DNA from 2 places in the Providencia sp. Marseille-Q8014 genome. Region 2 is predicted to be linked to the other one. Evidence: predicted binding sites of a transcription regulator. Region 2 holds the regulator's gene; the other holds the start of a gene.

Region 1 (3,436 bases), 700 kb from region 2:
TCATCTTCTTGTTTTAACATTTGACGTCCTGTTTTGAGCAGGGCGTCAGTGACTTTCTTCATCGTGCGGCTCTCAGGCGCAAAACGATGCCAATAGAGCATCCGGCGCTGACATAGGCCCGGTGTTAAATCTATCAGTTCACCATTTTTTAATTCATCGGCAATTTGCAAATGTGGGATCATACAGCAAGTAGAGCCCTGTTTTGCTAATTGTACGAATGCCTCTGATGAGTTCACTATATGACAGGGCACACTACCGGGTGATAAGCCAAAATTCTGCTGAACAAAAGCTTGGTGCATGTCATCAAGGTGGTCGAATGCAACGGCTGGTGCTTTAAGCAATGATGAACGTGTGACCCCTTCAGGGAAGTATTTGCTAGCAAAATCGGGAGAGGCAACAAAGATATAATCTAAAGCACCTAGCTTATCAACTAAACAGCCCGGTAGTGCTTGAGGTTGGATACTGATAGCACCCACGACTTCACCTCGTCTCAAACGCTCTTGTGTGCGCGTCTCATCTTCCACTTGAATGTTTAAGCGAATGGGGGTGTTACCTAAAACAGGATTCAGGGCTGGTAATAGCCATGTGGCCAAACTGTCGGCGTTGACCGCAAGTGAAAGTAATAGTGGCGTTGAACCCCCATTTTCGTCACCTAGCCACTGTTCTTCGAGTAATTCTACCTGATGGAGTAAGGCTAATAGCTTTTGCCCTTGCTCTGTGGGATGTGGCGGAACTGTTCGAACGAGTAGCGGTTGACCAAATAGATTTTCTAATTGTTTGATCCGCTGTGAAACCGCAGATTGTGTAATACACAGTTTTTGAGCCGCTCTCTCAAATCCTCTTTCACGAATGACAGCATCCAGTGCTTGCAACGCGCGGTAATCAGGGCGCTTCATTAGGGGGTATTCTCCTTGTTGTTATTCTACTACTCACTATGCCATATTTTATTTCAGAACTCCTGTAATATTGATGACAATGTGTGAATCACAGAATACAACGAACAAAGCTGACCTTGTTAAGGGTCCGTTATATAATAGGCTTATTCAACAAACTTTATTTACTTGTGAAAAATAATAGAAGGCATGGGCATGACTCAGGACGAACTAAAAAAAGCAGTAGGTTGGGCAGCATTAGAATACGTAAAACCGGGTACGATCGTGGGGGTTGGCACAGGCTCTACTGCTTCTCATTTTATTGATGCACTGGCGACCATGAAAGGCCAAATTGAAGGCGCGGTATCAAGTTCTGAAGCATCAACCGCTAAGCTTAAATCATTAGGTATCCCTGTACTTGACTGTAATGATGTCGACTCACTGGATGTTTATGTTGATGGTGCAGATGAAATTGACCATCATATGAATATGATCAAAGGTGGTGGAGCGGCTTTAACACGTGAAAAAATCGTTGCAGCTATTTCTAAAACATTTGTTTGTATTGTTGATGAGTCAAAACAAGTGGATGTATTGGGCAAATTTCCACTGCCTGTTGAAGTGATCCCGATGGCGCGTAGCTATGTTGCGAGAGAGCTTGTTAAGTTAGGTGGAACACCTGAATATCGTCAAAATGTTGTGACAGATAATGGTAATGTTATTTTAGATGTTCACAACCTTAGCATTGTTGACCCCGTTGCTCTTGAAAATAAAATCAATGGGATAGCAGGCGTTGTAACGGTAGGCCTATTTGCAAATCGCGGTGCTGATGTTGTTTTAATGGGAACGTCTGCCGGTGTTAAAACCATTAAATAAATTAGCATGACAATCATGATTTGATTGTCATCGCCTTACCTAGCCGTCAATCAGATAAGCCAGCCATTATGTGGTTGGCTTATTTTTTATGTGGCATGGATTTTTGTTATCTATTTTAGCGGTATCACTGACCCGTAAAAAATTTCACTAATTTTTATTTATGATTATTTTGGTGATATATCTCACACTAATGCTTATAGTGCAGGCAAAATCCTTATTTTGTGTTACTCACCCTGATTTTCTACCATATTACTTCTTTTTCATCGCGTTTAGTGAGAGGGACTAGGCAAACGATTGTATTGATACTGTGCCGTTTTTTGCTATGTTGGTACACGGTCAGTTCATCTGTTACAAATCTTAAGCATGATAGGGTAGGGTAAATGGTCAAAGTATCTTTGGAAAAAGACAAAATTAAATTTTTACTATTGGAAGGGGTTCACCAAAGCGCGGTTGATAATTTAAAAGCAGCAGGTTATACCAACATTGAATATCACAAAAGTGCGTTGTCGGACGAAGAATTAAAAGAAGCAATTAAAGATGCGCGTTTTGTTGGTATTCGTTCCCGTACTCATCTGACTGAAGATATTTTTGCAGCAGCTGAAAAATTGGTTGCTGTTGGTTGTTTTTGTATCGGTACAAACCAAGTGGATTTAGATGCTGCGGCTAAACGCGGTATCCCAGTTTTTAATGCACCGTTCTCAAATACCCGTTCTGTCGCTGAGATGGTGCTTGGTCAATTACTGTTATTGTTACGTCGCATACCTGAAGCGAACATGAAAGCGCACCGCGGTATTTGGGAAAAACAAGCTAAAGGTTGTTTTGAAGCGCGCGGTAAGCGTCTAGGGATTGTGGGTTATGGTCATATCGGTACTCAGCTAGGTATATTGGCTGAAGGCATTGGTATGGATGTTTATTTTTATGATATCGAAAATAAACTGCCTCTTGGTAACGCGACACAGGTGCGCTCAATGGCTGAGCTATTGAACATGAGTGATGTGGTCAGCTTGCATGTGCCTGAAACAGTGAGCACCAAGAATATGTTTGCAAAAGAGCAGTTTGAATTGATGAAGCCAGGGGCTATTTTCATTAACGCTTCACGCGGAACAGTCGTTGATATTCCTGCTTTAGCCGATGCCCTTGAGAGTAAACATTTATCGGGTGCCGCTGTCGATGTCTTCCCGACTGAGCCTGCTGCTAATAATGACCCGAATGATCCCTTCATTAGTGAGCTAATCAAATTTGATAATGTGATTTTGACTCCGCATATCGGTGGTTCAACGGAAGAAGCGCAAGAAAATATTGGGCTAGAAGTCGCAAGTAAATTAGCGAAATATTCAGACAATGGCTCGACGCTTTCTGCGGTGAACTTCCCTGAAGTTTCTCTGCCAGTTCATACAGAAGATACTAACCGTTTACTGCATATTCACGAAAACCGTCCTGGTATGATGAATAGCATTAACCAAGTATTTACTGAAAATAATATCAACGTTGTTGGTCAGTATTTACGTACTTCAGGAAACGTAGGTTACGTTGTTATTGATATTATCACTCAACAACCTGACCACGCTGACGATATCTTGGTTAAATTGAAACAATTGCCGGGAACGATCCGTGCACGATTATTATATTAATCGTTAACCAACGAGATTGAATACACATGATGGCACTGGATCACCAGTGCCATATTTTTT
Region 2 (3,436 bases):
GGCAAGAGCAAAGCGAAAAACAAGAATAAAACTCTAAAGTATTTTTTATAACTAGTGATTACTGTCAGTAAAGTAACAATATGCGCTATATGATTTGAATAAAAAACAACCAATAAACACTCAACTCTCCTTCGAGTTTAATGATATCTAATTCGAGATTGCTAGATAAAAATAGGCATTTCTGTAGTAATTGAGTATGTTTTTAATATAAATCAATGGAATATAGAAACATTGCCTCATATACCGAAAGAACGCCTAATATATAAAGACTGGCTTTCTAGAGTACAAGAACAGTAAAAGCGGCTGTATGCCGCTTCAGACGGCTGACAAACCTATGATGTTTGGCGACAAGTCGAGTAGGTTTTGAAAATAAACGAGGAAATCAATTTATTGATTTTCGGCTGATAACACAAAGCGGAAAAAACTACGTTTTTATCCCACTTTGTCAACAACCTCAAGCGGCTGTATGCCGCTTTTAGTCGGGTAATCATGACCTCTTTATGCTGTTTTATTCGCCTTTTTATCTACGACAATTAACACTGGCGGTAAGGTAAATGAGAATTCACTCCCCTTGCCTAACTGACTGGTTATCACTAACTGGCTGTTATGATGCTGCAAAGCATGCTTAACGATAGCAAGACCTAACCCCGTCCCCCCACCAGTTTGGCGAGACCTCGCTTTATCAACACGATAAAAACGTTCCGTTAAGCGAGGAATATGCTCTGCGGGGATCCCTGCACCATTATCTGTCACACTAAAGCGCGCGCCATTATGTGTTTTTTGCCAACCTACACGAATTGTCGTCCCTTCCGGTGTGTGCATAATGGCATTATAGACAAGGTTCGCTACTGCACTACGTAATTGCTCTTCATTACCATAAACACGTAACTTTTCATCCACTGAAAATACCAATTGCTGTCGGCCTTGGCTTAAACTTATCGCCTCCTGCTCTATCATTTTTAAAATGACCGGAATATTCACTTGTTCATCTAAATTGATATGAGGCGCGACTTCAATACGAGATAATTGCAGTAATTGTTTCACTAAATTATCCATCCGATGTGCTTGCTCTTGCATCACCATCAAGGCTTTTTTATTTGCCGGAGAAGTATTTTCTTGGTCTTCCAATACTTCAAGATACCCTTGAATGACTGTCAACGGTGTCCGTAGCTCATGACTAACGTTCGCAAAGAAATCTCTACGCGATTTTTCTAAGCGACGCTTTTCAGTGACATCACGAGCCACCATTAGGAGCTGGTCTTCGCTATAAGGCAAGATACGAAATTCGACAATAGCGCCACTGTTTAACTCTATCGTTAACGCTTGTTCATAATTTTGTAACGTGAAATACCGACTAAAGTCAGGATAGCGCAATAAATTAAAAATAGGTTGCCCGCTATCTTCCGGCCAACGAAAACCTAATAGGTGCTGGGCATGCCGATTACACCAAAAAATGTTACCTTCAAGAGTCATCATCACAACCGCATCCGGTAAAGACTCTGCCCCACTGCGAAAGCGTTTAATCAATTGGCCTAATTCACGACGGCGTTTACGGTTTCGTTGTTGAAGTTGGTAGATGCCATAAAATATGGGTTCCCATCCCCCTTTGCCATCAGGTGGAAGCATACTGCGATCAAGCCATAACCAATATGAAAGCTTCATCAGGTTATAGCTATGCCAAATTAAGGCCGCCGCCAATGAAATCACTAAAAGCCATGCTAGATGGCCGATGAAAATAGACAATATTAAGGCTGGTAAGATAAATAAAAACAGCCCCCAAACTAGCTGCTTCCATGATAAGCGTTCAAGCAAACTGGAATCTCCTGTTATTTCTCAGTAGCGCACTGAAAAGCGATAGCCAGTGCCACGAACCGTTTGAACCATTTTATCATGTCCTTCCGTCTCTAATGCTTTTCTGAGACGACGAATATGAACATCAACCGTTCTATCTTCAACATACACATTCGCCCCCCACACATAATTAAGTAACTGTTCACGGCTATATACGCGTTCGGGGTGAGTCATAAAGAAATGCAATAATTTATATTCCGTTGGCCCCATATCAATAGGCACATCGTTACTGCTAACGCGGTGAGACGTTGGGTCGAGTGTTAACCCATTCATTTCAATAATATCTTCAGTCGCCATTGGCGAAATACGGCGTAAAATGGCTTTTACTCGCGCGACTAACTCTTTAGGCGAAAAAGGCTTGATTAGATAGTCATCTGCACCAACTTCCAATCCCTTTACGCGATCTTCTTCTTCTCCCCTTGCTGTTAGCATCATCACAGGAACATCGCGAGTATCACTGTCACGTTTCATGTGCTTAATCACTTGAATACCGGATCCGCCAGGGATCATCCAATCCAATAGAACTAGGTCAGGTAATGGGTCAACCAACTGCGCAATCGCGGAATCATAATCATCAGCTTCAATAGACTGAAAACCATTCTGCTCCAGTACAAAACAAACCATTTCTCGGATGGGCGCTTCATCTTCAACAACTAGAATGCGTCTTGCCATGATTAATCCTGTAAATAAGAAGAGATTATTAAAAGTGAAACCATTATGCGTCACTTTTATGACAGAATTATGAATCCCGTCATCCAATGACACGACTCTTTTCTATATTAGTGGTAAATTGTCATTTTAGTGAAATAAACTTGTCATACATAATGCCGTGAATGGATTTATCTTCATACGGCATCATCATCTACTGGGCAATATGCCTAACACCTCTTCCCACTCAATTCGCTATTTGTTCTGATATTGCCATTAACGACCTCTAATAAGGTATACTCATCATCGCAACTCTATCAAGCAGCAGGAATCAGCCCTTATGCGTATCATTCATACCTCCGACTGGCACCTTGGCCAATATTTTTTCACCAAAAACCGAGCTGTTGAGCATCAACACTTTTTAACTTGGCTGATTGAGCAAGTTAAACAATACCAAGTGAATGCCGTGATCGTTGCCGGAGATATTTTTGACACAGGCTCCCCGCCTAGCTATGCGAGAGAACTTTACAACCAATTCGTTGTGTCACTCCAACAAACTGGCTGCCAGCTAGTCATACTGAGTGGTAATCATGATTCCGTTTCGGTCTTAAACGAAACCAGCTCGTTGCTTGCGTATTTAAATACCCAGGTTGTCACCTCTGGCAGCCATCCACAGGTGATCACCTTAAAAAATGCACAAGGCCAACCTGGGGCACTACTTTGTGCCATTCCTTTTCTACGACCAAGAGATATTCAATTGAGCGTGGCAGGACAAAGCAGCGAAGAAAAACAGCTATCACTACAGACCGCGATTAGCGAGTATTACCAAAATAGCTATCAACTAGCAGTACAACAACGGGCATCACTCGGATTAGATATCCCTATTATTGCCACTGGCCACCTAACGGTTGTCGGCGCCGAAGTGTCCGATTCTGTG

Evidence for each region. The regulator PhoB, encoded in region 2, activates phosphate uptake and scavenging genes when phosphate is short. The targets are predictions, from matches to a motif close to CTGTCATAAAACTGNCNNAT.
Region 1: serA (phosphoglycerate dehydrogenase) is a predicted target of PhoB. The motif match lies at 2,091-2,110, and genes of this name have one in related genera.

The regions. Positions count from the first base shown of each region.
Region 1 is NZ_CBCOPT010000001.1:1,499,885-1,503,320, forward strand. Features, by position in the region: gene ACWPW6_RS06470 (LysR family transcriptional regulator ArgP) at 1-896, opposite strand, end outside; gene rpiA (ribose-5-phosphate isomerase RpiA) at 1,089-1,745, shown strand; gene serA (phosphoglycerate dehydrogenase) at 2,126-3,376, shown strand; gene ACWPW6_RS06485 (5-formyltetrahydrofolate cyclo-ligase) at 3,417-3,436, opposite strand, start outside.
Region 2 is NZ_CBCOPT010000001.1:804,743-808,178, reverse strand. Features, by position in the region: gene phoR (phosphate regulon sensor histidine kinase PhoR) at 499-1,812, opposite strand; gene phoB (phosphate regulon transcriptional regulator PhoB) at 1,834-2,523, opposite strand; gene sbcD (exonuclease subunit SbcD) at 2,840-3,436, shown strand, end outside.